4 regions of the Vibrio sp. CCUG 15886 genome follow, and region 4 is predicted to be linked to each of the others. Evidence: predicted binding sites of a transcription regulator. Region 4 holds the regulator's gene; each other region holds the start of a gene.
The links. The regulator CRP, encoded in region 4, controls carbon source genes, mostly activating them, when cyclic AMP is high. The targets are predictions, from matches to a motif close to TGTGANNNNNNTCACA.
Positions count from the first base shown of each region.

Region 1: the regulator CRP is predicted to act here: its motif matches at 2,510-2,525, upstream of recB (exodeoxyribonuclease V subunit beta).
Region 2: the regulator CRP is predicted to act here: its motif matches at 6,007-6,022, upstream of gltB (glutamate synthase large subunit).
Region 3: the regulator CRP is predicted to act here: its motif matches at 4,180-4,195, upstream of PQQ36_RS18650 (CTP synthase).

Region 1 covers NZ_JAQQBT010000002.1:213,983-222,102, forward strand. The annotation lists gene recC (exodeoxyribonuclease V subunit gamma) at 1-2,312, shown strand, start outside; gene recB (exodeoxyribonuclease V subunit beta) at 2,622-6,242, shown strand; gene recD (exodeoxyribonuclease V subunit alpha) at 6,239-8,120, shown strand, end outside.
Region 2 covers NZ_JAQQBT010000005.1:77,608-85,727, reverse strand. The annotation lists gene PQQ36_RS11920 (glutamate synthase subunit beta) at 1-1,213, opposite strand, end outside; gene gltB (glutamate synthase large subunit) at 1,213-5,751, opposite strand; gene PQQ36_RS11910 (TIGR01212 family radical SAM protein) at 6,301-7,257, shown strand; gene PQQ36_RS11905 (sensor domain-containing diguanylate cyclase) at 7,299-8,120, shown strand, end outside.
Region 3 covers NZ_JAQQBT010000015.1:60,782-68,901, forward strand. The annotation lists gene rlmD (23S rRNA (uracil(1939)-C(5))-methyltransferase RlmD) at 1-725, shown strand, start outside; gene relA (GTP diphosphokinase) at 821-3,046, shown strand; gene mazG (nucleoside triphosphate pyrophosphohydrolase) at 3,279-4,088, shown strand; gene PQQ36_RS18650 (CTP synthase) at 4,280-5,917, shown strand; gene eno (phosphopyruvate hydratase) at 5,995-7,296, shown strand; gene ftsB (cell division protein FtsB) at 7,541-7,822, shown strand; gene ispD (2-C-methyl-D-erythritol 4-phosphate cytidylyltransferase) at 7,822-8,120, shown strand, end outside.
Region 4 covers NZ_JAQQBT010000019.1:29,936-38,055, reverse strand. The annotation lists gene PQQ36_RS19960 (ABC transporter ATP-binding protein) at 1-916, shown strand, start outside; gene PQQ36_RS19955 (TIGR02444 family protein) at 913-1,392, shown strand; gene PQQ36_RS19950 (hydrolase) at 1,538-2,515, shown strand; gene PQQ36_RS19945 (YheU family protein) at 2,571-2,783, shown strand; gene PQQ36_RS19940 (phosphoribulokinase) at 2,912-3,781, shown strand; gene crp (cAMP-activated global transcriptional regulator CRP) at 4,024-4,656, shown strand; gene PQQ36_RS19930 (DUF1338 domain-containing protein) at 4,867-5,658, opposite strand; gene astD (succinylglutamate-semialdehyde dehydrogenase) at 5,871-7,328, opposite strand; gene astA (arginine N-succinyltransferase) at 7,346-8,120, opposite strand, start outside.

The sequences.
Region 1 (8,120 bases), on a different contig from region 4:
AATTGCTGGCGATGTTCGATGCCGACCCAACCCTCAAGCCGCGCGATATTATTGTGATGGTGGCGGACATCAATGCCTACAGCCCAGCGATTCAAGCGGTGTTTGGCAACGCGCCGGGTGAACGATTCATCCCCTATTCCATTTCAGATCGAACCGCCGATCAAGAAAGCCCGATTCTCAACGCGTTTTTGACGTTGGTGAATCTACCACAAATGCGCTGTTTGGCGTCAGAGCTGTTGGAACTGCTAGAAACCCCTGCGATTTTGCAGAAATTTTCCTTGAGTGAAACGGAATTCCTGCAAGCAAAACAATGGGTGGAAGCGTCAGGTATCCGTTGGGGGCTCGATGAGCAAACTGGATGTGAGTTTGAGCTACCGCAGACAAGACAAAACACCTGGCAGTTTGGTATTCAACGCATGTTACTTGGCTACGCCATGCCAGAATCGGCTGGTTTGTTCCAAAGCGGTGAGGAATGGCTTGCTCCTTACAACGAAGTTCAGGGAATGGGAGCGGAGCTGGCGGGCAAACTGAGCTACTTCATTGAAAAGGTGCGCTGCTATCGCCACGCCTTAGCTCAAGCGCAAAACATTGACGCATGGCGACAACAATTACACGGTGTCTTGGCGGATTTCTTCGCCGTCGACTTAGAAGGCGAAGTGGCATTGAAATCGATTCGCGATACGTTGGGTCAGTTAAAAGAACAGTTGAGTGATGCGGCATTTGAGGCGGAATTGTCACCGAGTGTGATTCGTCAATATCTGCTCAATAAACTGTCCGGTAGCCGTGTAAGCCAGCGTTTTCTTGCCGGACAAGTGAATTTTTGTACCTTGATGCCGATGCGTTCGATTCCATTTCGCACCGTCTGTTTATTAGGGATGAACGATGGCGTCTATCCACGCAGTGTGGCACCGGAAGGATTCGATTTAATTCATGGCCGCGCCAGAGCGGGTGACCGCTCTCGCCGCGACGATGACCGCTACTTGTTCCTTGAAGCACTGTTGTCTGCGCAGCAAAGTGTTTACATCAGCTATGTCGGACGTTCCGTGCAAGACAACACAGAGAAAGTGCCGTCGGTGCTGGTGGCTGAGTTGATGGAGTATTGTCAGCAAAACTACTGTTTAGCGGGGGATGAGCATCTGGGTGTGGATGAATCCGGTGCGCATCTATTAAAGGCGATCACCTGCGAGCATCCCATGGTGCCATTTAGTCCCAAAGCTTTTTTAGGTGAACCTCCGAGCAACGCGAAAAGCTATGCCAAAGAGTGGATTCCAGCGGCCCAGCAGCAGAGCGAAGGCCAAGTGCCATCGCAGCCAAGTGCGCCATTTTATCAAGCCCTTGACGATTATTTACTGGGTGCTACGTTCCCGCTTGAACTGGATTTGGTTGAACTGCAACGTTTCTGGCGACTGCCAGTGCAGTACTTCTTCAATCGCCGTTTGAAAGTCGTTTTCGAGCCGCCAATGGCCGTGATGGCAGATGAAGAACCGTTTGTGTTGGATGGGCTCAACAGCTTCCAATTGCGTGAACAGTTGTTGCATCGTCTCTTATCGGATGAAAACTGCACGCCTGACATGGTACAGCCGCTGATTGAGGGCGTACGCAGTGAAATGCGTGCTCAGGGCAAGTTGCCGATCGGCGCCTTTGGTGAGTTGGAATTTGACACCAACCGCGTGCAAGCTGAAGCGTTAATGGAAAAACTAACCGGGCTATCTCACGCTTGTTTGGATGATCTCGAAGTGGATCTGACTTTTACGCCATTTGGTGAAGGCAAAACGATTCATTTGAGCGGCTGGTTAACGCAGCACTATCAATCGGGTCTATTGCGTTATCGCAGTGGCAAAATTCGCTCACAAGATTACTTAGCAGGTTGGATTGATCATCTTTCGATGTCGGCCATGGGCGTTGCCAAAGTGACGCATTTGATTGGCTACGACAAGAAAGAGGGGGTTGTGCACCTCAAATACCCAGCGATGGCGGATGCTGGCCAAGCCAAATCGTTGCTTAACGAATTGATCCGCCTGTATATCGAAGGCATGACTCAGCCTTTGGCATATTTCCCTAAAACCGCGTTGGCGGCCATCGAAGCTGGCATAAGCCGCGGGCAATGGAACGATGATGAAGAGAAAGCGTTGAAAAAAATGGCGGATACCTTCAATGATGGTTTCTTGGGTGCAGGGGAAGGCGCTGACAGCTACATCAGTCGTATTTGGCCAAAATGGAATGAACAACTGGCCCATCAAGTACGTTTGATGAGTAGTTTGGTGCTGCAAGGGGCAAGATTGTCTGTTGTGGATGCGTCAGAGGAAGCATAAACGATGCCGCTCAACGTCAACAATGGGATAAAAGCGCTGCAATGGAGAGGAAGTAGGGTGGCCGCCAGAAAATCATTATCGTGTAGGGCGTTTGCTGTACGGCCACAAGGTCAGAGGGACCATGATTCGGTTGAGTGGTTCGTGTCGAACCCTTTGATCTCGTGAGGCGCATACTACCCAGTGCGGCAAGGATGTTCCGTGAGTAAGATCCCACAACATCCTAATATTTAGAGAGTTAAGACAAATTCATAGCGTTTTTAAGGTTTGATCACAGATCAAACAGCAGATGATCCGGAGACAGTGAGTAAGATGACGCACAAGCCCGAGCCAACCCCGTTACAAACCATGACCTTTCCATTGCATGGCGCAAGGTTAATTGAAGCGTCGGCGGGGACAGGTAAAACTTTCACCATTGCTGGATTGTATTTACGCTTACTGCTTGGTCATGGCAGTGAAGAGACGCGTCATCAAGTCCCACTGACTGTGGATCAAATCTTGGTCGTGACCTTTACCGAAGCCGCAACGGGTGAGCTGCGTGATCGCATTCGCGCGCGTATTCACGATGCGCGTTTGGCGTTTGCTCGAGGAGACAGCCAAGATCCCGTCATTGAGCCGCTGCTGCGTGACTTTCCCGATCACAAGCAGGCTGCCGCCATTTTGCTGCAAGCCGAAAGACAGATGGACGAAGCGGCGGTGTTCACCATTCACGGTTTTTGCCAACGGATGCTCACGCAAAATGCGTTTGAGTCGGGCAGCCGTTTTAACAATGAATTTGTCACCGATGAAAGTCAGTTAAAAGCACAAGTGGTGGCCGATTATTGGCGACGCAATTTCTATCCCTTGCCCACCGCATTGGCAGGTGAGGTGCGCCAGATTTGGGGCTCACCCGCAGCGTTGTTGAGCGACATTGGCCGCTATCTCACTGGCGCGCCATTGGCGCTGAGCGTCAACGCGATGAGTGGCGATCTTGCGGCGTTGCATCAAGACAACCTGCAAAAAATTACGCAACTAAAAAGTGCTTGGCGAACGGCGCAGCCTGAATTGCAAACGCTCATAGAACAATCCGATATCAACAAACGCAGTTACACCAAAAAATCCCTACCGGATTGGTTGGAAACGGTTAACCGGTGGGCAGAGAGCGAAACCTTTGATTATCACTATCCTGATAAGTTGGAAAAATTTGCACAAAATGAACTGATTGCCAAAACTGCCAAAGGCACTGCGCCAACGCATCCACTATTTGAGCAAATTGACGCGTTTTTGGCCAATCCGGCCAGCTTAAAAGCCCCATTGTTGGCACACGCGATTGAGCAATGTCGCGCATGGCTGGCCAAAGCCAAAGAGCAGAAACAGCGTTTGTCGTTTGACGATTTGTTAACGCGTTTATCCGCGGCGATCGATCAAGATGAAGCACAGTTATTGGCAAGTCGAATTCGTACGCTTTACCCCGTTGCCATGATTGACGAGTTCCAAGATACCGACCCTTTGCAATACAGTATCTTTAGCCGTATTTATTTGGATCACCCACAAACTGGGCTATTTATGATCGGCGACCCGAAGCAGGCGATTTACGGCTTCCGTGGGGCGGATATCTTCACTTACATCAAAGCGCGTAACCAAGTGAGTGCCCACTACACCTTGGGAACAAACTGGCGCTCCAGTGCTGAGATGGTTGCAGCGGTGAACCAAATATTTCAGCAGCCTGATAGTCCGTTTATTTATGATCAAGACATCCCTTTCTTACCTGTCAACGCTAGCCCCAAAGCGGATCAGCGCATTTGGAACATGGCAGGCCAAAAGCAGCCAGCCCTGACCTACTGGTTACAAGAGTGCGAAGAAAAACCCGTGGCGAAAGGGGAGTATCAGCAAGCGATGGCCGAGGCGACCGCCAGTCAGATTCAGCGGATTCTGACGCTTTCGCAGCAAGGTCAAGCGTCATTCCAGCAAGGTGAGCAACAGCACGCTATTCAAGCGGGTGACATTGCGGTGTTGGTACGAACCGGCAGCGAAGGGCGATTGATCAAGCAAACTCTCGCTAAGCAAGGCATTGCCAGTGTCTATCTTTCGAACCGCGACAGCGTTTTTCTCAGCCCCGTCGCGCAAGATGTTCAGCGCATATTGCAAGCGGTGCTCACCAGCGAAGACGATCGCGCATTGCGGGCGGCGTTGGCTTGTGAGCTGTTTGCCCTTGATGCCGCCAGTCTGGATAAATTGAATAACGATGAAAATGCGTGGGAAAAAGCGCTCAGTGAGTTTAAAGAATACCGCAAGCTGTGGCTTTCTCGTGGTGTGATGCCGATGCTGCGAGCGGTGATGGCCAAACGCCATATTGCGGAGCGACTGCTGACTCAGCAAGAAGGTGAGCGCACACTCACTGACCTGATGCATTTGGCGGAACTGCTCCAGCAAGCAAGCAATGAGATCGACAGCGACCACGGTTTGTTGCGTTGGTTTGCTCAAGCCATCAGCGATGCGCACAATGGTATTGGCGGCAGCGATGAGCAGATCCAACGTCTCGAATCGGAACGGAACTTGGTGCAGATCGTCACCATCCACAAATCAAAAGGGCTTGAGTACGATCTGGTTTTTCTCCCGTTTGTCTTTGCTCATCGCGAAGCCAGCGAAGCGAAGTTTTACGATGCGCAAACCGATCGCACCGTGTTAGATATCACCGCCAGCGATGCCGCGTTGCAACAAGCGGACAAAGAACGATTAGCCGAAGACTTACGCCTTATTTATGTGGCGCTCACTCGCGCCGTTTATGGCTGTTTCATTGGCGCGGCGCCATTGCGCAACGGTCGCTCCACTAAAGAACCCACGGGCGTGCATCGCAGTGCCATGGGGTATTTGGTGCAAAATGGTCAAGAAGGGGGAATTGCCACGCTGCAACAAGCGTTGGCAGGACAGCAAACGCAGTCAGACAGCATTGTCGTTATCTCACCGCCAACCTTGCCGGATGAGCGATATCAACCTATCGCAACGCCCGCGTTGTCGCTCTCTGCGCAAGAGCTGGCCACGCCGCTCGATCGTTTATGGCGCATAACCAGTTACTCCGGCTTGGTCAAGCAAGGGAGCCATCAAAGCGACTACGATGCCAGTTTAGAGGTGGTGGGGTTTGATATCGACTCTTCCGCCGAAGATCCGCAAGCGCCAGTTCAAGAAGTGGAGAAATCGATTTTTACCTTCCCCCGTGGTGCCAGTGCCGGTACGTTTTTGCACTCGCTGTTTGAAGAGGTGGAGTTTACTCAAGCGGCGGACTCTGAACAGAATCGTCAAGTGATCAGCGAGCTGATGGAAAAAAACTTGATCGACTTAGAATGGTTGCCCGTTTTGCAGCAGCTGGTGGATACCGTGTTGTCGACGCCACTTGATGGCAAACATCTGTACCTTAATCAGAAAACGCCTTCACAGCGTCTGGTGGAAATGGAGTTCTTATTGCCGATAGAAGTGCTCAGCGCCGCCAGTTTAAACCAAGTCATTCAGCGCCATGATCCCCTCTCGGCTCGCGCGGGGGATCTCGGTTTCCAAACGGTGCAAGGCATGCTCAAAGGCTTTATTGATTTAGTGTTTGAACACCAAGGCAAATATTACGTGCTGGACTGGAAGTCCAACCATTTGGGTGACGCGGTGCATTTTTATCATGGTGAGGCATTGCAAGGGGCGATGGTGGATCATCGCTACGATTTGCAATACCAAATCTATGCGTTGGCGCTCCACCGTTTTCTACGCAGCCGTTTGGCGAACTATGACTACCAGCATCATTTTGGTGGCGTCTATTATCTGTTTCTTCGTGGTATGGATGGCGAAAGTGAACACGGTATTTTTTCTGCCAAACCCTCGTTGGATTTATTAACGGAAATGGATCGTTTGATTGACGGTCTTGAGCCTCAACCTAGATCGACCCAAGGTGGTCAGATGGAGTTACTATGATGTTGAATGGGTCACTCCAAGCGACGCTGTCGATGCTGGAACAGCAAGCCCAACAAGGCTACCTGCGCTTATTGGATTATCAATTTGCGCGCTTTATTGGTGAACAGAGTCAGCACAGCGGATTGGCGCTGTTGGCCGCTGCGGTCAGTGCCGAGTTAGGCAAAGGGCATATTTGCTTGCCTCTGTTTGATGAACTTGGCCAAGTCTGTGAATTGGCCAGTAAAATTGGCCTGTTTGGTGAGGCAGCAACCGAGCTGAACGCCCAGCTTCAGCTGATCGACTGGCGAGGGTTGCTGCAAACCAGTCGCTTGGTCGGCACGCAAGGGGAAGCGGTGCCCTTGATGTTCGATGGTGAACGAGTTTATCTGCATCGCTATTGGCACTATGAAGTCGTATTGGCGCAAAAACTTAATCAATTAAGCCACGGTATTGAGCTTAATGCCAGCTCGGCGGCATCGTTGTCAGCGCTGCTGGATCGATTGTTCGCGCGAGATTACCGCTTTTTGTTTGAAACGCTGATTGCCGCGCAAGCGAGCGGCAGTACCCAAGTGCAGCGACAGCAATGGGTGTGTGATTTTCTCGACGTGGTTGAAGAGCACCGTTTGGATTGGGCGGCGATTGAACAAGTGCTGAGCCAAGTAAGCAAAGTCTCGGATCTCAACGCGCTGGATCATCTCGTGCCTCATGCGGCCTGCATTAATTGGCAAAAGGTAGCTGCCGCGGTGGCGTTGACGCGTCGTTTTGCCGTGATCTCTGGGGGGCCGGGAACAGGCAAAACCACCACCGTCACGAAATTGTTGGCGGCGCTGATTGAGCAAGCCGGAGCACAAACGCCCACCATTCGTTTGGTGGCGCCAACGGGTAAAGCGGCTGCGCGTTTGACCGAATCCATCGGTAAAGCGGTGCAATCTTTGGCTGTGGAGCCGAGTTTAAAGGCGTTGATTCCCACAGAAGCCTCAACATTACATCGCTTGTTAGGCGCGGTCCCCGGCAGTGCCGAGTTTCGTCATCACAGTCAAAACCCGCTGCATTTGGATGTGCTGGTGGTGGATGAAGCCTCAATGGTCGATCTTTCGATGATGTATAAAGTGATTGACGCGCTGCCTAAACATGCTCGTTTGATTTTACTCGGTGATAAAGATCAGTTGGCCTCCGTTGAAGCGGGGGCGGTGCTGGGGGATATCTGCGCATTTTCTGCTTCCGGATACAGCGCAGAGCAAGCAGCAACGCTCGCGAAGTTAACGGGTTATCAAGCGCTGCCAAAGAGTGCCAGCCGTTTGGCACCAGTTGCAGATAGCTTGTGTATGTTGCAAAAGAGCTATCGTTTTGATGCTCGCTCAGGAATTGGCCAATTGGCAAAAGCGATCAATGCAGGTTCAGTGGCGGCGTTAGAGAGTGTATGGCAGCGAGAGTTTAGCGATATCGCACATCATCCATTGGATGCCAGCCATTACAACCATATGTTGCAAACACTAGTGAGTGAGTACTCACATTATCTTGCTCGCATTGCCTTAACTCAGCAGCATCTTGAACCCAAAGAGAGAGAAAGCAGCGCGGAACGAGCCAAAGCGGGACTGAATTTGTTTCATCGTTGCCGGTTACTTTGCGCCGTGCGTGAAGGGAATTTTGGTGTGGCCGGGCTTAACCTTCGCATTGAAAGAGCCTTAGCTGCGCGGAATTTGATTAAAGTGAAGGACGAGATTTGGTATCACGGCAGGCCTGTGATGGTGACGCGTAATGACTACGCGCTTGGGCTTTACAACGGCGACATTGGCATCTGCATGTGGGATGACGCTGATGAAGACCCGCGTCTAAAAGTCTATTTTGAGTTGGCTGACGGCAGCGTTAAAGCGGTATTACCAAGCCGAGTACCAGAAC
Region 2 (8,120 bases), on a different contig from region 4:
TCGCCAAGAAAGCCATATCACATGGAATCACGCGCTCGCTACCTTCGACTTCTTTGAAGCTTGGGCGTTCGCCTGGTTGTGCATCTTGCCAAACAATGTCTGCAAGACGTAGACCTGTGACTTCACCTTTGTCGTTGCCGATGAACTCTTTGGTCAGAATATTCCAATGGCGATCAACTCCTTCTTCATGCGAAGTTGAGGTGCGAAGAATCATTGGGTATTGTGGCCAAGGCATATTAGCAGGGCGCTTTTCTGGTGGCACAGGCATAATTTCTACTTGAGTTACACTTGCAGCACCATGACGGTTAGAAGTACCCACACAGTCTGAACCAGTATCACCACCACCGATCACGACAACATGTTTTCCTGCTGCGTGAATTTCTTCACCTTTAAGGTCCATTTCATTTGCTCGGCGGTTGTTTTGTGCGAGGAACTGCATCGCAAAGTAAACGCCTTTCAGCTCGCGGCCAGGGACAGGAAGATCGCGTGGTACGGTCGAGCCGCCAGTAAGCAGAACAACATCGTATTCTTGGCGAATTTGCTGTGCGTTCACATCCACACCAACATGTTGATTCACCTTAAACTCAACCCCTGCTTCTGCCATGAGATTGATCTTGCGGTCAATGATGTCCATGCCCAGTTTGAAATCCGGGATACCGAAACGCAGTAGACCACCGACTTTTTCGTCACGCTCAAAAACAGTGACGGTGTGGCCTGCACTATTGAGCTGCTCAGCTGCCGCTAATCCTGCCGGACCGGAACCGATGATCGCCACTTTCTTACCTGTGCGCGAACGTGGAGTTTTGGGTTTGGCGTACCCTTCACGATACGCCGTCTCCACAATGGTTTTCTCAATGTTACAGATGGTGATTGGGTCTTGGTTGATGCCCAAGACACAAGCACTTTCACATGGCGCAGGGCAAACTCGTCCGGTGAACTCTGGGAAGTTGTTGGTGGAACTTAGAATGTTCCACGCTTCTTCCCAACTGTCGCGATAAACCGCATCGTTAAATTCCGGAATGATGTTACCAATTGGGCAGCCGTTGTGACAAAACGGCACACCACAGTCCATACAACGAGACGCTTGAGTATTGATTTTCTTACCAAATTCCGCGTTGAGTACGAACTCTTTATTGTTTTTGATTCGCTCTGCTGGTGCAAGCTTCTTTGGAAGCTCGCGTCCAAACTCTAAAAATCCAGTCGGCTTACCCATTACACTGCCTCCGCTTCACGTTGCTCTGCTTCTGCCTTGCGTTTTTGTAGTACCGCTTTGTAATCACGTGGCATGACTTTTACCAAGGATTTCAAGCTGGTTTCAAAATTAGCAAGGAAAGCTTGAGCCACTTCACTTCCTGTGAACTGAACATGTTTGTTCAACATATCCAGCAGTAGATCTTTGTCTTCTTGTTCGATTGGATCGAGGTCAACCAGTTCAGGGTTCAGTTTCGACTGGAAGTCACCTGATTTGTCCCAAACGTAGGCCACGCCGCCACTCATACCGGCGGCAAAGTTGCGACCTGTTGAACCGAGGATAATTGCGACACCACCGGTCATGTATTCACAACCGTGGTCACCCACGCCTTCAACGACCACTTTGGCACCGGAGTTACGAACACAGAAGCGCTCGCCCGCTAGGCCACGAATGTAAGATTCACCGGATGTTGCACCGTAGAAACAAACGTTACCCACGACGATGTTGTCTTCTGGCACCAGTGTTGAGTTGCTGTCTGGGTAGAGCACCAGCGTACCGCCAGAGAGACCTTTGCCCCAGTAGTCGTTCGCATCGCCTTCCACTTCAAACTTCACGCCTTTCGCGAGGAAAGCACCAAAGGATTGGCCAGCAGAACCTTTGAACTTGACGTTCATTGGTTGTGGTAAACCTTGGTCTTTGTACACTTTCGAAATTTCGTTCGACAGCATGGTACCCACAGAGCGATCGGTGTTGATGATTGGGAATTCCGCGGTTACCGCCAAACCTTCTTCCAGTGCTGGTGTCGCCACTTGAATTAATTGACGATCAAGTACCGCTTCTAGCTGGTGGTTTTGTTTGGTTTGACAGTAAATGCCATCTTGCTCGCGAGGCTGCTCTAGGAAGAGAACTGGAGAAAGATCCAAATTCTTGTATTTCCAATGAGAAACGTTGTCGCGTACTTTGAGTTTTTGCGCCTGACCCACCATCTCATCCACAGTACGGAAGCCAAGTTCCGCCATGATTTCACGCACGCCTTGTGCCATGTAGAGGAAGAAGGTCACCACGTCTTCTACGCGGCCATCAAAGCGCTCACGTAGCGTTTTGTTCTGAGTTGCAATACCAACAGGGCAAGTGTTTTTATGACACTTACGCATCATGATACAGCCTTCAACCACGAGGGCAGCAGTCGCGACACCCCATTCCTCAGCACCTAATAGCGTTGCGATTGCGATGTCACGAGGGGTTTTCATCTGGCCATCGGCTTGAACTACGATACGGTTGCGTAAACCGTTCTTCAGCAGCGTTTGGTGTGTTTCTGCAAGACCAAGTTCCCAAGGTAGACCTGTGTGACGAATCGACGAAATTGGTGAAGCACCGGTACCACCATCGTGACCGGCAATCAGAACCACGTCTGCTTTTGCTTTTGCCACGCCAGAGGCAATCGTCCCTACGCCAGCTTCGGAAACCAGCTTAACGTTGACACGGCCTTTACGGTTGGCGTTTTTCAAGTCGTAGATCAGCTGAGCCAAATCTTCGATCGAGTAGATGTCATGGTGTGGCGGTGGCGAAATCAAACCAACCCCAGGAGTGGAGTGACGTGTTGCACCAATCCAATCGTCGACTTTGTCGCCCGGTAGCTGACCACCTTCGCCCGGTTTTGCCCCTTGTGCCATCTTGATCTGAATTTCGTCAGAGTTAGTGAGGTAGTAAGAGGTCACACCAAAACGGCCTGAAGCAACCTGTTTGATCGCAGAGCGCTCTGAGTCGCCATTCTCATTCGGTGAGAAGCGAATTGGATCTTCACCACCTTCACCGGAGTTCGATTTCGCACCGAGACGGTTCATCGCGACTGCTAGAGTCGAGTGTGCCTCGTAAGAGATAGAGCCAAATGACATTGCGCCAGTGGCGAAACGTTTGACGATGCTCTCTACGGGTTCCACTTCATCGATTGGGATTGAACCCGCTGGATTTTTCACGAAATCAAGTTGGCTACGTAGGGTAACGGCGTTGTCACCTTGGCGATCCACTTCTGCTGCGTATTTTTTGAACTCTGCGTAGTCTTTGTTACGAGTAGAGTGTTGCAGCAGGTGAATGGTTTCAGGGTTAAACAGGTGTTTTTCACCACGTTGTTTCCACTGATAAACGCCGCCCACATCGAGCATTTGAATTGGGATTTCACGAGTTGGGTAGCCCACGCGATGGCGCACTAAGACTTCTTTAGCGATGTCATCTAAGGTCAAACCTTGAATACGTGTAACGGTACCGGTGAAGTATTTGTCGACCACCGCTTTGCTGATACCAAGGGCTTCAAAAATTTGCGCACCGTGGTAGGACTGCAGCGTCGAAATACCCATTTTCGAGAAGATCTTTAATAGGCCGCCGTTGACCCCTTTACGGTAGTTGTTGAAGTACTCTTCAACCGACACGTTGGCATCCAGCTTTTTACGACGTTGTAGATCAACGATCGTTTCAGTGACCAGATAAGGGTTCACCGCATTGGCGCCATAGCCTACGAGCGTGGCGAAATGGTGTGTTTCACGCGCATCACCCGTTTCCACTACGATGCCACATTTGGCGCGTAGCCCTTTACGAATCAGGTGATGGTGAACCGCACCCACGGCTAACATCGCTGGAATCGCTGCGTGGTTAGAGTTTACAGCACGGTCAGTCAATAGAATGATGGAGTAACCGTCGATCACGGCATCTTCCGCGTACTGACAAATACGTTTGAGTGCGCGTTCCAGTTTGCCAGCGTCTTCGTTGGCTTGGAATACGATATCTAACGTTTTTGCTTGCAAGTGTTCGTTGTCGATAGCACGCAGTTTTTCGAGCTCAGCGTTTGAGATCACTGGAGATTCAAGTTCTACTTTGCGGCAATGAACCGGCGATTCTGCCAGCAGGTTCTGATCTTTACCGATGTAGGTATTGAGTGACATCACCATACGTTCACGGATCGGGTCGATCGGCGGGTTAGTCACCTGAGCAAACAGCTGCTTAAAGTAGTTTGAAAGATGTTGCGATTGGTGTGACAAAATCGCAACTGGCCAGTCCGCACCCATCGAACCAAGTGGTTCATAGCCAGTTTGTGCCAACGGTAGAATGATCTCATTCACTTCTTCTGCGCTGATGCCAAACGCTTGCTGGCGATGCAGTAGACGCTCTGGAGAAGGTTGGCTGTGTACGTTATCAGCATCTGGCAGCGATTTTAGGCTGAGCAGATTGTCTGTTACCCACTGCTCATACGGCTGAGCGTTGGCAATCGAATCTTTCACTTCTTCATCGGAAATGATGCGGCCTTGTTCGAGATCGGCGACGAAGATGCGTCCTGGCTGCAAACGGCCACGGTATTCAACGTTTTCTGGTGGGATTTCCACGACGCCAGATTCGGATGCCATGATCAGCATGTTGTCTTTTGTCACGGTATAGCGTGACGGGCGCAGACCGTTACGGTCTAGTGTTGCACCGACTTGTACACCATCGGTAAAGCAGACAGACGCAGGGCCATCCCACGGTTCCATGATGTTGGCATGGTATTGATAGAAGGCACGGCATTTTGGATCCATGGCTTTGTTTTCTTGCCACGCTTCAGGAATCATCATCATCAGCGCGTGCGGCAGACTGCGGCCTGAAAGCACCAGCAGTTCCAACACCATGTCAAAGTTGGCAGAGTCAGAAGCACCTTCCTGACAGATCGGCAATAGCATGTCGATCTCTGCTTGCGTGAAGAGCTTAGATTCTAAGATCGCTTCGCGTGCTTTCATCCAGTTAAGGTTGCCGCGAACCGTGTTGATTTCACCGTTGTGCGCAATGTAACGGAAAGGTTGAGCCAAGCGCCATTTCGGGAAAGTATTGGTAGAGAAACGAGAGTGCACAAGAGCCAGTGCGGTGACCATGGTCGGGTTTTGTAGGTCTTGGAAATACTGAGGCACTTGCTCAGTGGTTAGCTGACCTTTATAGACCAAGGTTTTGTAAGACATCGAGTTGATGTAGAAGTCATCCCCGATATTCGAAACGCTCTCAAGGCAAACGCGTACGGTGTAGTTACGCAGCACATACAGCTTGCGCTCAAGTTCTTCTGGTGAGGTACCTGGGCCGCCAGAAATAAACACATGCTCAAATTGAGGCTCTGTGCTTAGCGGATCGGCGCCAATCATCGAATTGTCGGTTGGCAGAACACGATAGCCAATGATATCCAAATCAAGGCGTTTCGCATTGCGTTCTAGGATGTCACGGCATTGTTCGCGTTTGTATTCATCTTTCGGGAACAAAACGACACCGACACCGTATTTCTCAAAAGAAGGTAGCTTGATACCAAGCTTGACCGCTTCTTCTAACAAAAATTCGTGAGGCTTTTGCAGCAAAATACCCGCACCGTCGCCACTGCATGGATCGCAGCCTTGACCACCACGGTGTTCCATGCGAGCTAGCATATCTAGAGCTTGAGTCACAACCTGATGGGATTTGCGGTTTTTGAGATGAGCGACAAAACCGATACCACAGGCATCATGCTCTAGCTCGGGAGTATAAAGCCCTTGCGAACTTTGCTCTCTATCTACCATAGATACTTCCTTCCAGTTCTAGAAGGCGCAGCAACACCAATACGATGAGATCGCATTCTCGGGTTGAGCACCTTGTCCTTTATAGTTTTGAATCGCAATCAACCAGAGGGGGTTGATTTTGAGTCCTTTCCGTATCCCACAGGAAAAATTTTGTGGGAAAAACAATCCTTGGTGATAAGCCTGTTTTATTGGTCACTTTTTAGTGATTTATATAGGTTGGAGTGGCTTATCGCAGACATATTCCGCATTTGATTTTGTAATAAAGCTCACAAAAATGACGGTTATGTGTAAGTATCCTACAATTTAGTGACTAAGGAATGCAACGAAAAGTAACCAGAGTTAGGCAAAATTCTTGTTTAAAAATGCACTTTTTGTTTAACAAATATGCAACACTGGCTTGTTTTGCTTTTATTTATGCATGTTTATTGATTTTTGCCATGAAAAGCTTCGTTTGAATTCAATAAAATTTTGTGTTTTTTCTTGCAGGTGTGTAATTAATTTACATAAACCGTAGTGAGATTGATTGCGGTTTACAATTGGTGGTTTTCAATGCAATTACATGAGCTAGTGAATACGATTGGTCAGGATCTTCAGCGCCGATATGGAGAAAAAGTGCATAAATTGACGCTTCATGGAGGGTTTAGCTGTCCAAATCGTGATGGCACGATCGGCCGTGGTGGTTGTACTTTCTGCAATGTGGCGTCGTTCGCTGATGAGCAAGCTCAAGTCAAAAGTATTCGAGAGCAATTGACCGAACGAGCGGGAGAAGTGCATCGCGCGAAGAAGTACTTAGCCTATTTTCAAGCTTACACCAGCACCTATGCGGAAGTGCAGGTGCTGAAAAACATGTATGAAGAGGCGTTGAAAGCCGCGGACATTGTCGGTCTTTGTGTCGGGACTCGCCCAGATTGTGTGCCAGATGCGGTGTTAGACCTGCTCTCGGATTACGTGCAGCAAGGGTATGAAATTTGGCTGGAGTTGGGGCTGCAAACGGCCAGCAATGACACCTTAAAGCGGATCAATCGTGGACACGATTTTGAATGCTATGCAGAGATCACCCAGCGAGCCCGTGCGTTGGGCATCAAAGTATGTACGCATTTGATCGTTGGGTTACCAAAAGAGTCTCGAGACGATAACTTTACCACCTTGGAAAAAGTGATTGAGGTCGGTACGGATGGCATCAAGTTACATGGTTTGCATATTGTTGAAGGCAGTACCATGGCCAAAGCTTGGCGTGCGGGTAAGTTGGATGCACCAGAATTGGAGCAATATGTCGAGATTGCCTGCGAAATGATTCGCCGAACACCGCCAGAGGTGATTTTCCACCGAGTCTCTTCAGCCGCTCGTCGTCCGACATTGCTATCACCTTTATGGTGTGAAAATCGCTGGTTAGCCATGACTGAAATCGGTCAATACCTTGCTCAGCATGGCGGACAGGGCAGTGCGCTTGGCCATTCTTTTGTCTATACTAAACCGCAATTAAAAAGCGGAATTCACCCTCAATAGTTGGTATAGTCGCCGCACACACAATTCATCTAAGAGTGAGAATGGACAAGCAGTTTGCATGGATAGCACACCTCGCAGAGCATTACGGCGCGATTATTTTAATGGCGGTGTTCGGCTATGTTGTGGCTCGGCTACTGCATCTTCGCTATCAACGAGAGCTTGATACGCTGATTCTCGATTTGATGTCCCCAGTCTTATTAGTCGATCTCACTGGGCAGCATGTTCTATTGGCAAACAGTGTGGCAATGCAGCAGCTTGGGGTTCGTCAGCTTAATCGAACGTATCTTTTTCCGGCGACGTTCGCCATTGAACAGTTGTCCAACTCGTTAACCTCACTCTCTGGGCGTCAGTTCAGTCAGCTTGCGTTTGCCTGGCAAGCATCGGAACACGAGCATCTTGACGTGGCGTTAAGTGGCCGCAAAGTTTACTACCGTGGTCAGCACTGCTGGCTACTGAATATCCAATTAAATCCTTCGAATCGCTCTCGTCATATGGACGATCTCGATGCCTTCTTAGTGGCGCAATCAGCGTTAGATTCGCTAAGCGAACTGATCTGCCTGAAAGACAATGACGGCAAAATTCTGGCCACCAACCGCGCTTTTGAACTGTTCTGGGAAGGGCGGAGAGATGAAGCGATTATGCCGGAAAGTCGCCTGATGAAAGGCCGTCAAAGTGAACGCCGCTGGACGACCGATCCGCAAGGGCGCAGTTGTTTGTTGGAAGTTAATCAAAGTTTATTGATGACCAAAGCGGGTGAGCCGATTGGTACTCTTAGCATCAGCCACGATGTAACAGAGTGGCATGCCATGCAGCAAAATCTACGAGATGAGATGGAGCGCCGCAAAGATACCGAGGTGGCGTTG
Region 3 (8,120 bases), on a different contig from region 4:
ACGTTGAACTGGTGGCGGCAGACAATGGCGCGGTCATTACGCTTCGACATACAGGCCCATTGTTGGATGAAGACGTGGCTAAGCTACGTCAATGTGCAGAACAACATCAAGCCACGCTGTACCTTATGCCCGCAAGCGATCAGCTCGAGCGTATTTCTGGCGAAGCGCCGTACTACCAAGAAATTGGCTTTAAAGTGCCATTTGAGCCAAACAACTTTATTCAGGTGAACCAAAAGGTAAACCAACAGATGGTGGTTCAAGCGCTTGAGTGGTTAGACCCGCAAAGCAGCGACCGTGTGTTAGATCTCTTCTGTGGTCTAGGAAATTTTAGCTTGCCGATCGCCAGTAAAGCTAAGTCGGTGACTGGGGTGGAAGGGGTGGATGATATGGTGCAAAAAGCAGCACTCAACGCCTCTTTGAACCAAATCAATAACGCGCAATTTTTCCACGCTAATCTGGAGCAGGATTTTGTTGGGCAGCCTTGGGCAAGCGAGAAGTTTGATAAGATTTTACTCGATCCTGCAAGGGCTGGCGCAAGCGGTATCATCGAGCAGGTTTCCGCACTCGGTGCGAAAAGAGTGGTTTATGTTTCGTGTAATCCTGCTACCCTTGCAAGGGATAGCCAAAGCCTGTTGGAGCAAGGTTATCGCTTAACCAAATTAGGTATGTTGGACATGTTCCCTTATACCAGTCACCTCGAATCGATGGCGCTGTTTGAAAAATAAACCACATGGTGAGAAAGCCATCGTTTGATTGGGACAAAACGAACTAACTGGGATGTTGTTAGTCGAAACTGAAAAAGCAATATTAGGATAATAAGATGGTTGCGGTAAGAAGCGCACATTTGAATCAAAACGAACAGTTTGAGCTGGAAAGCTGGGTGGCAAGCCTGAAACAAGACGCGGGCGTCTCCAAGCGCCTGATTGAAGTCTATCGCCACTGTCAGACCATTCTGCAAGGTCATGAACACGCCGAACTTCTGTTGTGGCGGGGACGAGAAATGATTGAAATTCTCGTCACCTTATCCATGGATAAGGCCACCTTGGTTGCCGCGCAACTGTTCCCATTAGTCTCAAGTGGCGCTTTTGCACGCGAGCCATTAGAGGAGCACTACAGTAAAGAGATCATCAAGCTGATTGATGGTGTGGATGAAATGGCGGCGATTGGCCAGCTAAACATCACTCTTGAAGGCAGTGCTGCTTCGGCGCAAGTCGACAATGTGCGTCGCATGCTGCTGGCGATGGTGGATGACTTCCGCTGCGTGGTCATCAAATTGGCTGAGCGTATCTGCAATCTGATTGAAGTGAAAAAAGCGCCAGATGAAGTGCGCCGTGCCGCAGCCAAAGAGTGTGCCAATATCTATGCGCCGCTGGCCAACCGTTTAGGCATTGGTCAGTTAAAGTGGGAAATTGAAGATTACGCTTTCCGCTATCAACAGCCAGATACCTACAAGCAAATTGCTAAGCAGTTATCTGAACGTCGTATTGTGCGCGAACAATACATCAAAGACTTTGTCGATGACCTTTCTGAAGAAATGAAAGAGTGTGGCATTAACGCCGAAGTCAGTGGCCGTCCCAAACATATCTATAGTATTTGGCGCAAAATGCAGAAGAAGAGCTTAGCGTTTGATGAGCTGTTTGACGTGCGTGCGGTGCGGATCATTGCCGATAAACTGCAAGATTGTTATGCCGCATTAGGCGTGGTGCACACCAAATATAAACATCTGCCAAGTGAGTTCGACGACTATGTCGCCAACCCAAAACCGAATGGTTACCAGTCGATTCATACCGTGGTGCTCGGCCCAGAAGGCAAAACCATCGAGATTCAAATCCGCACCAAGCAGATGCATGAAGATTCGGAACTCGGGGTTGCTGCGCACTGGAAATACAAAGAAGGCAGCAGCAGCGGCCGCAGTGGTTACGATGAGAAAATCACCTGGCTACGCAAACTGCTGGATTGGCAAGAAGAAATGTCAGACTCGGGCGAAATGCTCGACGAGCTGCGCAGCCAAGTGTTTGATGACCGCGTTTACGCCTTTACCCCGCGTGGTGATGTTGTTGATTTGCCAATGGGTGCGACACCACTTGATTTTGCCTACCATATTCACTCAGAGGTGGGGCATCGCTGTATCGGTGCCAAGGTGGCAGGACGCATCGTCCCATTCACCCACAAACTCAACATGGGCGATCAAGTGGAAATTATTACCCAGAAAGAGCCGAACCCTTCCCGCGATTGGTTAAACCCGTCATTGGGGTTTGTGACCTCAGGTCGTGCTCGGGCGAAAATCAACGCTTGGTTCCGCAAACAAAGCCGTGAGAAAAACCTCGAAGCTGGCCGTGAGATCCTTGAAAACGAACTGGCGAAAATCGGTGCAACGCTAAAAGACGCAGAGCAGTACGCCGTCAAACGTTTTAATGTGAAGTCAGCCGATGAATTGTACGTTGGTGTCGGCAGTGGTGATTTGCGTATTAACCAAATCTTGAACCATATTAATGCGTTAGTGAACAAACCAACGGCTGAAGAAGAAGATCGTCAAGCACTCGAAAGACTGCAAGAAGCGGGCAATAAAGCCGCAGGTAGCCCAACTCGTCCACGCAAAGATGCCGTGGTTGTGCAAGGGGTAGATAACCTGATGTCTCACTTAGCCCGCTGCTGTCAACCAATACCGGGTGATGAGATCTGTGGTTACATCACGCAAGGTCGAGGCATTTCAGTACACCGAGCCGATTGTGAACAGCTTGAAGAACTGCGCCACCACGCCCCAGAACGTATCATAGATACCGTTTGGGGAAGTGATGTTGTCGGCTCGTACATGTTAACCGTGCGCGTCGAGGCGATGGAGCGAAGTGGTTTGCTAAAAGACATCACCACCATGCTGGCGAATGAGAAAATCAAAGTCATCAGCATGAAGAGTCGACTTGATTACCGCACCCATCTCAATGTGATGGATTTCGAACTCGAAGTGACCAACATTGAAGTGCTGACTCGCATCATGAAGCGTGTTGAGCAGATCAAGGATGTGATGTTGGTAAAACGCCTCGGCTAACTTTCACGTCGTACTTGCTGTTTTTACTGCGTTAACTTCGCTTTCTCGCTCAATCACATGGTGAACCATGCTCAGGAGCCTCGAAAGCTTGTTGCCTTGTCAAAACAACAATTACTTAGTGAAAGGCGAGTATTGATAAAAATCCACGCAGTGTTGTAAGCGAAGTAATTTAAGGTGAGTGGTTTTGACTACTCACCTTTTTCTTTAGATAGAAAGAGTTAAGGGACAAGAAATGAGTCATCCAATTGAACAATTAGAACAAATTATGGCGAAGCTACGCGACCCGCAAAGTGGTTGCCCTTGGGATTTAAAGCAAAGCTTCGACACCATTGTTCCTCACACTATCGAAGAAACGTACGAAGTGGTGGATGCGATTCATAATCGCGATTGGCCTAATTTGCAGGAAGAGTTGGGCGATCTGTTGTTCCAGGTGATTTTCTACAGCCAATTAGCAAAAGAGCAGGGGTTGTTTGATTTTTCCGCCGTGGTAGAAACCGTGAACGAAAAACTGACACGCCGTCATCCCCATGTGTTCGGCCAAGTCGAATTTGAGACAGAAGCAGAAATAAAAGCCAATTGGGAAGCAGAAAAGGCCAAAGAGAAAGCACAAATAGGCAAAAATGAGCAAAGTATTCTAGACTCAATACCAAACTCTCTACCTGCGTTAATGCGTGCTACAAAGATCCAGAAAAAATGCGCTCATTATGGTTTTGATTGGGATTCACTCGGGCCTGTGGTCGACAAAGTCAAAGAAGAAATTGAGGAAGTGGTGGAAGAGGCGCTTCAAGTCGATGTCGATGATGAAAAAGTGGAGCTTGAGCTGGGGGACCTGCTGTTTGCCACCGTCAACTTAGCGCGTCATTTGCAGGTCAATCCAGAAGCGGCATTGAGCAAGGCTAATCTCAAGTTTTCTAATCGATTCAAACAAGTAGAGCAAGGTGTACACGCAAAAGGTAAGAAGCTTGAAGAGTGCGATTTAGCAGAGTTGGATGCCATTTGGGATCAAGTGAAGCGCGCGGAACGCAGTCAAGCTGCCGAGTAGAAATTTGAGACACATTTGACTCAACTATTTTTTATTCAACTCGATTGGTGTTTATCCACTTTGATTTGAAGCAAAAAATAAAAAATTGGCGTGTGATAGATTTCACGTTGTGGCGGTTAGGGTCTTCTGGTATATTTTCGTCCCGTCCAGAAGAAATCCGTTTCCCTCATTCAACCAATTTCAGGTTAAACATGACGACAAATTACATTTTTGTTACTGGCGGGGTTGTATCCTCTCTAGGTAAAGGTATTGCAGCAGCATCTCTTGCAGCGATTTTAGAAGCTCGTGGTCTTAAAGTGACTATGATGAAGCTTGACCCTTACATCAACGTTGATCCAGGCACAATGAGCCCAACTCAACATGGTGAAGTGTTCGTTACAGAAGATGGCGCCGAAACAGACCTAGACCTTGGTCACTACGAGCGTTTCATCCGCACTAAGATGACTAAGCGCAACAACTTCACTGCAGGTCGTGTTTACTCAGACGTTCTCGCGAAAGAGCGTCGCGGTGACTACCTAGGTGCAACTATCCAAGTTATCCCTCATATCACAAACGATATCAAAGACCGCGTGATCAATGGTTCTCAAGGCCATGACGTTGCGATCGTTGAAGTGGGTGGTACTGTTGGTGATATCGAATCTCTACCATTTATGGAAGCGATTCGTCAGCTAGCCGTTGAAATCGGCCGTGAACGCGCTATGTTCATGCACCTAACACTTGTTCCTTACCTTGCAGCTGCAGGCGAAGTGAAAACAAAACCGACTCAGCACTCTGTTAAAGAGCTGCTATCAATCGGTATCCAACCAGATATACTAGTTTGCCGCTCAGATCGCATGATCCCAGCGAACGAGCGTAAGAAGATTGCGCTATTCTGTAACGTTCCTGAGAAAGCGGTAATCTCCATGAAGGACGTAGATTCTATCTACAAGATCCCTCAACTGATCAAATCTCAAGGTCTTGATGATCTCGTTTGTGCACGTTTCGGCATTAATGCGCCAGAAGCGGATCTGTCTGAATGGGAACAGGTGATTTACGAAGAAGCGAACCCAACTGGTGAAGTTACGATCGGTATGGTGGGTAAATACATCGAACTACCTGATGCGTATAAATCAGTAAACGAAGCGCTTAAACATGCAGGTTTGAAAAATCGCTTGAGCGTTAACATTAAATATGTAGACTCTCAGGACGTAGAAACCAAAGGCGTTGAAGTTCTGCAAGGACTTGACGCAATCCTTGTACCTGGTGGCTTTGGCGACCGTGGTATCGAAGGCAAGATTCTTGCGGCGAAATACGCTCGTGAGAACAAGGTTCCTTACCTAGGTATTTGCTTAGGTATGCAAGTGGCACTGATTGAATACGCGCGCAACGTTGCGGGTATGGAAGGTGCACATTCAACAGAATTTAACAAAGACACCAAGTACCCTGTGGTAGGTTTGATCACGGAATGGGTGGACAGTGAAGGTAACGTTGAAGAACGTACTGAATCGTCAAATCTTGGTGGTACGATGCGTCTAGGTTCGCAACTATGTCACCTAGCGAAAGGCACTAAAGCTCGTGAGCTATACGGTAGCGATACGATCCATGAACGTCACCGCCACCGTTACGAAGTGAACAACAATCTTCGTCCACAAATTGAAAAAGCAGGCCTAAAAGTATCCGGTCTGTCTGCGGACAAGAAACTGGTTGAGATGATCGAAAACCCGAACCACCCATGGTTTGTGGCAGCTCAGTTCCACCCAGAGTTCACTTCTACGCCACGTGACGGTCACCCACTGTTCTCTGGCTTTATTAAAGCAGCGGGTGAAAACGCGCGCGGCGAACTGAAGTAAAAGGATACGGGCGGTTGCAAAGGTTGTGCTGCCGCCCTTTAAATTTGACATTTATATTTGAACGAGAGGAAACATTAATGTCTAAGATCGTTAAAGTTCTAGGTCGTGAAATCATCGACTCACGTGGTAACCCAACTGTTGAAGCTGAAGTACACCTAGAAGGCGGTTTCGTAGGTATGGCAGCAGCTCCATCTGGCGCATCTACTGGTTCTCGCGAAGCGCTTGAGCTACGTGACGGTGACAAAGCACGTTTCCTAGGTAAAGGTGTTCTTAAAGCGATTGAAGCGGTAAACGGTGCAATCGCTGACGCTCTAGTTGGTAAAGATGCGAAAGATCAAGCAGCAATCGACGCTATCATGATCGAGCTAGACGGCACTGAAAACAAATCTAAGTTTGGTGCGAACGCAATCCTAGCTGTTTCTCTAGCTAACGCTAAAGCAGCGGCTGCTTCTAAAGGCATGCCTCTATACGAGCACATCGCTGAGCTAAACGGTACTGCTGGTCAGTTCTCTATGCCTCTACCAATGATGAACATCATCAACGGTGGTGAGCACGCTGACAACAACGTTGACATCCAAGAGTTCATGATCCAACCAGTTGGCGCAAAAACTCTGAAAGAAGCAGTTCGCATGGGTGCGGAAGTATTCCACAACCTAGCTAAAGTTCTTAAGTCTAAAGGCTACAACACTGCTGTTGGTGACGAAGGTGGTTTCGCTCCTAACCTTAAGTCTAACGCTGAAGCGCTAGAAGTTATCGCAGAAGCAGTTGCAGCAGCGGGTTACGTACTAGGTAAAGACGTTACTCTTGCTATGGACTGTGCAGCATCTGAGTTCTTCGACAAAGAAGCTGGCATCTACAACATGAAAGGTGAAGGCAAAACGTTCACTTCTGAAGAGTTCAACCACTACCTAGCTGGTCTAGTTGAGCAATTCCCAATCGTATCTATCGAAGATGGTCTAGACGAGTCTGATTGGGCTGGTTTCGCACACCAAACTCAACTTCTAGGCGACAAGATCCAACTAGTTGGTGACGATCTATTCGTTACAAACACTAAGATCCTAGCTGAAGGTATCGAGAAAGGCATTGCTAACTCTATCCTTATCAAGTTCAACCAAATCGGTTCTCTAACTGAGACTCTAGCTGCAATCAAGATGGCTAAAGACGCAGGTTACACAGCAGTAATCTCTCACCGTTCTGGCGAAACTGAAGATGCAACTATCGCTGATCTAGCGGTAGGTACTGCAGCAGGTCAAATCAAGACTGGTTCTATGAGCCGTTCTGACCGTGTTGCTAAGTACAACCAACTAATCCGTATCGAGGAAGCTCTAGGTGAGCGCGCTCCTTTCAACGGTCTTAAAGAAGTTAAAGGTCAAGCTTAATTCTTAATTGAATTAATCGCTTAGATTGAAGCTTTAAAAACACCCCGCTTTTGCGGGGTGTTTTTTATCGCCAATATTTCCGCGAGTCCCCTCTATCTTCGATAAATAAAAAAGTGACCGTGCATCAGACTCTGTCATTCTCTTCACTTGCTTCTGTCTAACCCTCTCTAGAGCCAATGAGCTAATTGTGCTATAAACAGGGCTTCATCAATCTTTCCTTCTAATAAGTCATAAGTAAATTGCCATGCGACTGTTTATTCTCGTTTTAACCTTACTGTTTGGTTGGCTGCAGTACACCCTGTGGTTTGGTAAAAATGGGGTTTCCGATTACTACACGATTGAAAGTGATATTGAAGCGCAGCAATTGGTGAACACCAAGTTGCAGGCAAGAAACAGCGAAATGTACGCAGAGATAGATGACTTGAAGCAAGGTCTTGATGCCATTGAAGAGCGTGCTCGTCACGAGCTGGGTATGCTGAAAGAAGGGGAGACGTTCTATCGCATTGTCGGTGAGGAGAATCAATAATGGCGCGTAGTATGACGTCATTGGTCGCAGTGGTACCAGCCGCAGGTGTCGGCAGTCGAATGAAGGCAGACCGACCAAAGCAGTATTTGCAGATTCACGGCAAAACCATTTTAGAACATACCATCGAAAGGTTGCTCTCTCACCCGGCCATTACACAAGTCGTCGTTGCCGTGAGTGAAGACGACCCCTATTACTCAGAGCTCGCCATTGCGCAGCATCCCGATATCGTTCGTGTTGCTGGTGGGAAAGAGCGAGCAGATTCGGTGTTATCGGCGTTACGTTTCCTTTCGCAGCAGCC
Region 4 (8,120 bases):
GCCAGGCAGCCGCATCGGTTTGCTCGGCCGTAACGGCGCCGGTAAATCAACGCTGATCAAGCTCCTCTCCGGAGAGTTGAAAGCCCAAGGTGGCGATTTGACTTACTCGCAAGGCGTCAAAATTGGTTACTTTGCTCAGCACCAATTGGAAACCTTGCATCCCGAAGAAACGCCACTGCAACACATGATGCAGATCGCGCCAGATAAAACCGAACAAGAACTGCGTAATTATCTGGGTAGTTTTGGTTTTCACGGTGACAAAGCGCTGGAGAAAGTGGCGCCATTTTCAGGCGGAGAAAAAGCGCGCTTGGTGTTAGCGTTGATCGTCTGGCAAAAACCAAACTTACTGCTGCTCGACGAACCGACCAACCACCTAGACTTAGATATGCGCCAAGCACTGACACTGGCACTGCAAACCTTTGAAGGCGCGATGGTGATCGTCTCACACGATCGCTATTTGATCCGCGCGACCACCGATGATCTTTACCTAGTGCACGATCGCCAAGTGGCTCCGTTTGATGGTGATCTCAACGACTACTACAAATGGCTCACTGAACAGCAAAAAGCGGAGCGTCGCGAAGCGGCCGCAGAAATGCCAGCCAAAGACAGCAGCAACAGTGCCGCAGCGAAAAAAGAGCAAAAGCGTCGTGAAGCCGATTTTCGTAAGTTAACCGCACCAATTCGCAAAAAACTGACACAGTTGGAAGCGAAAATGGATAAGTTGGGCGAAGCGTTGGCAGAAGCAGAGCAGCAATTGTCTGATAACTCACTGTATGATGCCGAAAATAAAGCTAAACTTACTCAAGTACTGGCGCTGCAAGCACAAAGTAAATCCGCTCTCGAAGAGATTGAAATGGAGTGGATGGCAGAACAGGAAGTACTGGAACAGATGGAACAGGAGTTCAATAGCCAATGAGTTCAGAGCACGTCCAACCTTCACTTACCCTCGAAAGGCTGTGGCAATTCAGCCTACAATATTATTCGATTCGAGAAGTGAAAGAGGCGTGCCTTGCTTTGCAGAACAACTTTAACGGCAACGTCAACTTACTGTTGCTGTTCAAATGGCTCGATGAACAACAACTGACGTTTCAAGAGCAAGAGTGGCACCAAGTACAAGCCTGCTTGGGCCGCTCTGAAACCCTACTGCATACCTATCGCGATCTCCGCCGCCAGTTTAAACAGCATCTGCCGGATACCCTCTATCGCGAAGCACTGCAATTTGAACTGCAATTGGAAAAGCAGCAACAATCCGATCTCGTTGATTGCATCAACACCCTAACGCTGTCACCCAACCAGCAACAGCCGCTCACACAGCGCTACTGCCAACATCTCGGTGCCGCGCATCTCTACAACGCCTTCGCCGTTGCCTCACCGTCGCAGAAACTCGGTTGAAGTGTGATCCTGAGCCCGTCTCACAAAGAACATCACTCTCAATGATTGACGAAAAGTTGAGCAGAAGGACTAAATTAACTCGTATCACGCATACAAAGATCAGTGAAATGCCTCGCTGATCCAAATAACTCAAAGAGCAACACACATGACTCTGTTTACCGCCGCAGCTGGGATAAAAAATCCACACCTACAAACCTTATTGCCGCGCTTAATTCGCAAAAAAGCCTTGTTTGAACCTTTATGGCAAACGCTGGATACGCCTGACGGTGATTTTTTGGATCTCGCTTGGAGCGAATCTCCACACAATGATCAAGCCAAAAACAAACCCTTGTTTGTGTTATTTCACGGCCTTGAAGGCTGCTTCTATAGCCCTTACGCCAATGGTCTAATGAAAGCGTTTGCTGACGCTGGTTGGTTGGCGGTGATGATGCATTTTCGTGGTTGCAGCGGTAAGCCCAATCGCCTCGCGCGCGCGTACCACTCCGGCGAAGTTGAGGATGCAAGACTGTTTCTTACGCATTTGCACGACGCGTTTCCTCACACGGTCAAAGTCGCCGTGGGCATCTCCTTAGGGGGCAATATGCTGGCCAACTACCTTGCCAAGTATCAGGGAGACGAACGGCTGGATGCAGCGACCATCGTCTCTGCGCCTCTGGATTTGTCCGCTTGTTCGCAACGTATTGAGCAAGGGTTTTCGCGCGTCTATCGTCGCTACTTACTCTCCTCGCTCAAACGCAATGCACTGCGTAAGCACCATTTGCTGGCTGGCGAACTCGATCTTTCCTATCAAGCGATTAAACGAGTAACAAGACTGTACGACTTTGATGACTTGATCACCGCCCCGCTGCACGGCTTTCAAGATGCCGCCGATTATTATCAGCAGTGTTCTGGGCTCAACAAACTTCGTGATATTCGCATTCCGACTCAAATCATTCACGCGAAAGACGATCCCTTTATGACCGACGCAGTGATCCCTAAGTTTGTGCTCCCAGACAACATCGATTATCGACTGTTTGATCACGGTGGTCATGTCGGCTTTCTCAGTGGAACCGCCCTGCAACCGCGATTTTGGCTAGAAGAAGCGCTGCCCGCCTACTATGAAAGTATGGCGGTTTCTGGATAATAGCGCCCCTGTCGGCCGACAAATCCACTCACGAGCATAGAATAAAGAGGTATTTATGATCGTTCCATGGCAACAAATCAGTCCTGAGGCACTGAGCAATTTGATTCGCGAGTTTGTCCTGCGTGAAGGCACCGATTACGGTGAAAGTGAATACTCACTAGAAGAAAAAATCGCACAAGTACAGCAGCAACTGGAATGCGGTGAAGCGGTGGTGGTTTTCTCTGAGTTACACGAAACCGTGGATATTCAGTTAAAACAAAAATTCTAGCTGCGCCACACTTTACCGAATCCTATCCCATGACAAGCAAAGTGAACGTGCTATAGTGGGACAAACGATTGCTCCGCGGGAGGCCGATTCCCGCTCAACAGGTAAGTTTGAATACGACAAGGTCTGTCATGTCTGCAAAACACCCAATAATAGCCGTCACAGGTTCATCCGGTGCCGGCACCACCACCACCTCCGAAGCTTTCCGCAAGATGTTCAATATGATGAGCATCAAGCCCGCATGGGTCGAAGGGGATAGCTTCCACCGTTTTACGCGCCCAGAGATGGACGTCGAAATTCGCAAGGCAAAAGAACAAGGCCGTCATATCAGCTATTTTGGCCCTCAAGCCAACGATTTCCCAGCTCTAGGCGAATTTTTCCGCCAATACGGTAAATCTGGCACTGGTGAAGTGCGCCGCTATCTGCACACGTTTGACGAAGCGGTACCCTATAACCAAATGCCCGGCACTTTTACCCCATGGCAAAAGCTACCGGAAAATACCGATGTGCTGTTTTATGAAGGACTGCACGGTGGCGTGGTGGATGGCGAAGTGAATGTCGCGCAACACGTCGATTTCTTGATAGGCATGGTGCCGATCGTCAACTTAGAGTGGATACAGAAATACGTGCGAGATACCCGAGATCGCGGCCATTCACGCGAGGCAGTGATGGATTCGATTGTGCGCTCAATGGATGACTATCTGAATTACATCACACCGCAATTTTCTCGTACTCACATCAACTTTCAGCGAGTTCCAACGGTCGACACCTCCAATCCGCTCAACGCCAAAGGCATCCCAAGCCTTGATGAAAGCTTTGTGGTGATTCGTCTTAGAGGAATCAAGAACGTTGATTTTCCATACCTACTGGCGATGATCGATGGCTCGTTCATGTCACGCCACAACACCCTTGTGGTGCCGGGAGGAAAAATGAGTTTTGCTATGGAATTAATTGTGCAACCTATCCTGCAACAATTGATTGAAACGGGCAAAATTGGATAAAAACTCAGCACGGAGAGCGATTACTTTTCATACCGTGATCATGTGCACAGTTTTGCTTAAAAAATCCGATACTCGGCACGATTAAAATCAAGAAATCGTTTTCGAAAAAGGATACTATTTCAAACCGAAACACAAGATAGCTTGCAGCCTTAGTTAACAGCTCTTATTCTAGGAAGCCAAGATTAAGGCTTCGCTAAAATATGGATAGCGGCAAGCGTACCCTGCAGAGGAAGTGAGATATTATGGTTCTAGGTAAACCTCAAACCGATCCAACACTAGAGTGGTTTCTTTCACACTGTCATATTCATAAGTACCCATCAAAAAGCACGCTCATTCATGCGGGCGAAAAAGCAGAAACGCTTTACTACATCGTAAAAGGTTCTGTTGCGGTACTGATTAAGGATGAAGAAGGTAAAGAAATGATCCTTTCTTACCTAAATCAAGGTGACTTTATTGGTGAACTAGGCCTGTTCGAAGAAGGTCAAGAGCGTACCGCATGGGTTCGTGCAAAATCACCTTGTGAAGTCGCAGAAATCTCATTCAAGAAATTCCGTCAGCTCATTCAGGTAAACCCTGACATCCTGATGCGTCTATCTGCTCAGATGGCAAGCCGTCTGCAAGTGACCAGCCAAAAAGTGGGTGACTTAGCATTCCTAGACGTAACTGGTCGTATCGCTCAGACGCTATTGAATCTGGCGAAACAACCAGATGCGATGACGCACCCAGATGGCATGCAGATCAAGATCACTCGTCAAGAAATCGGTCAAATCGTTGGCTGTTCTCGTGAGACAGTAGGTCGTATCTTGAAGATGCTCGAAGAGCAGAACCTGATTTCTGCACACGGCAAGACTATCGTTGTTTACGGTACTCGTTAATTTCCATTAACGATGAACAATTTCAAAAGCCACTCATGGCAACATGAGTGGCTTTTTTGTTTCACAGAGACAGGTATTGGAAGTCAAGAGCACTACGCTTCAGCAGCAAACTTCCTCCTTCGAGACTAAACCCTCTCAGATTCCGAGTGTTAAAATCTCTCGCAGCAAAGCATTCTCGAACCTTCAGGGCGCAGCCCGTTCTCGATTCTGTTAACCATTGGTGCTTTCGAAAATCTTATCGGCAGACGCTTCCACAAACCCTGGGTAAAGCTCACCATTGTCCATCGGGTAACGCTTAGCGAACTCGTAAAAACCACCAGGTACGATCTCACTGCCCTCGCTAAAGTGCACCGCCACTTTGTCGGCCATGGTCGAGGATTGCTCGAGCAACACCTCAGGTGAGCCTTTGACTTCACCACCCACTTCGTTAATGACAAAACCTGCGTTGCGTAAGTGATCATTCACGCCTTTGACCGAGTCCAACGCCTTGAGCTGATTGACACTGACGGTAAAGTGATTGGCACCATAGCCATGAGCCGCCAGCCAAGACGCATATTCACTTTCTTTTGCTAGGGTTTGGTAATCAGCAAACGACAGATCCCATAAGCGACCACCGTGTAAAAATGCACTGTCTTCTAGACGTGAAGCGTCGACTTGCGCCACCAATTTTTCGACGATGGCTTGTAACTCCGCCGAGCATTCATCCACTTTTAGCGCGCTGATAAACACTTTAGGTTGGGTCGGGTCGGGATGCTCAAAGTGCTTGGCAATCAACTTTTTGCTCTTAAACAGGTAATCACCACACGCCACATAGCCGAGCTCTAGAAATGGCTTGGCTAGCGTCTCGATACCCAGCGGAGCAACATTAAATGTGCGCAAAGCGATGTGGTCGTTGATCAATGGCTCATCTTCTTCTAGCAGTTGATGAACTTTTGCAGCGGAAGGACACAAACGTTGAATATAGTCATTCCATAGCGATTGAAAGAGAACAGCTGGCGTCATAACGCCTCCTTGTTGTTGTAGATTCACGTTGTCGGTTATAGCGTAAATGGAAAAATGGCGATGGCGGTTGCTGTCCAGAGTGCAACCGACATCGCCATCAACCTGTGACGGCGATGACCGAGGTGTAAAAAACCTCACTTATAGTTGGGCCACAGTGACTCAGGCTCGATCCCACTGCGCCCTTGGGCGACTAACACGCCCTTATTATTATTTTACAGTTCGACGCCTGGGCTTAACGTTGCAGGGAGTAATGTCTCCTCCCCTTCCATCGAAGCCATTGGATAGGCACAGTAATCCGCGGCGTAGTACGCACTTGGGCGCAAGTTGCCCGACGCACCGGGGCCACCAAACGGTGCATCACCACTCGCGCCCGTTAGCTGACGGTTACGATTGACGATGCCAGCACGAATATGGTCAACGAAATATTGCCACTCACCATCATCGGTTGACACCAAACCAGCCGATAAACCAAAGCGGGTATCATTGGCGAGCTCAACCGCTTGCTCTAGTGTTTGATAACGCACCACTTGCAGCAATGGGCCAAAGTATTCTTCGTCGGGCAACTCAGCAATGTTGGTAACATCGATAATACCCGGCGTGACAAATGCCGCCTCACCCGCTTTGGCTTCAATCAAGCTCTCTCCACCAAGCGATTGCAGGTTGGCTTGCGCCGCCAAAATGAAGTTTGCAGCAGCCACCGAAATCTGTGGTCCCATGAAGGGAGCAGGTTCTGCAAATGGCTGATCAACACGCAACTTCTTGGTCGCTTCGACCAAGCGGGTGATCAGTGCATCGCCTTTCTCACCCAATGGGATGTAGAGACGACGCGCACAGGTACAACGCTGCCCGGCACTGATAAAAGCCGATTGGATAATGGTGTAGACGGTAGCATCAAGATCGCCATAGTGATCGGTGATCACCATAGGGTTGTTGCCGCCCATCTCAAGTGCCAGCATCTTGCCCGGCTGACCAGCAAACTGGCGATGCAATAAATGACCTGTGTTGGCACTTCCCGTAAACAGCAAACCATCGATGCCTTTCGATTCCGCCAAAGCAATGCCCGTTTCCTTGCCACCTTGTACCAGGTTGATCACCCCTTGAGGCAGGCCTGCAGCTTGCCACAGCTTCATGGCAAGCTCGCCCGTCCACGGGGTTTGCTCAGAAGGTTTAAACACCACAGTGTTACCGGCTAGTAGCGCAGGCACAATGTGACCATTGGGTAAATGACCCGGGAAGTTATACGGGCCAAAGACCGCCATCACACCAAGCGGGCGGTGACGCAAAACAATCTGGTTGCCTGCGGCTTCTTTTTGCGACTCGCCGGTACGCTCATGGTACGCACGAATCGAAATGGCGATTTTACCCGCCATGGCCGCCGCTTCAGTGCGCGTTTCCCAAAGCGGCTTGCCGGTTTCTTTGGCGATCACTTGGGCGATCTCTTCACTGTTCTCTTTCACTTGCTCAGCAAAGGCCAACACCACCGCCTCTCGCTCGGCAACGGACAATGTTTTCCAGCCAACAAACGCTTGGCGCGCTGCTTTCACCGCCATCTCCACTTGTTCCGCCGTGGCTCCCTTGCCACGCCAAACAACCTGATTGTCATACGGGGAGAGAGAGGTAAACTCTTCACCTAAACCTTCGACCCATTCACCTGCAATCCACTGTGTCATCATCTCTTCCTTTCTGTTTACTGCGGCAACATGCGTACGTAGTGACCATCTTCAACGTTCAACGCTTCGGCGACGGCTGGAGATAAAATCACGCTTGATGTTGCTGGGTCATACGCTGCTTTGGCGGCAGTCGCACGAAAATCCTCAAATGAAGTATTGGCAATTAAGAACGCTTTTGAGCTCGAATGCTCACTGATCCGCACTTTCGCACGCACGGAATGGCGCACCGATTCAATATTGCGCAAATCGCATTCCACCGTTGGGCCACCATCGAAAATGTCGACATAACCGCGGTTGGTAAACCCTTCTCTTTCCAACAACTTCAACGCAGGTCTTGTGTTGTCATGCACTTGACCAATGACTGCTTGCGCCTCTGGGCTGAGCAGGTTGATGTAGATCGGCAGCTTTGGCATTAAATCGGCAATAAAACCTTTCTTACCGATACCCGTGAGGTAATCCGCCATGGTGAAATCGATTGAGAAAAAGTGCTCTTGCAACCACTGCCAAAATGGCGAATTGCCTTGCGCATCAGAAACACCGCGCATTTCGGCAAAAATGGTTTGAGAGAAACGGTGTGGATGCTCTGCCATCATCAGAAAACGGCACTTAGACATCAGGCGACCATTCAAACCTTGACGAAACTTCTCGCGCAAAAATAGGGTACAAATTTCGCTACAACCGGTGTAGTTATTGCCAAAGGTCAGCAGTTTCACCACATTGTTAACGCCTAATTTCGGCGATGAGTGAACAATCTTGCTGATGTGATACGAGTAAAACGGCACATCCCAGCCA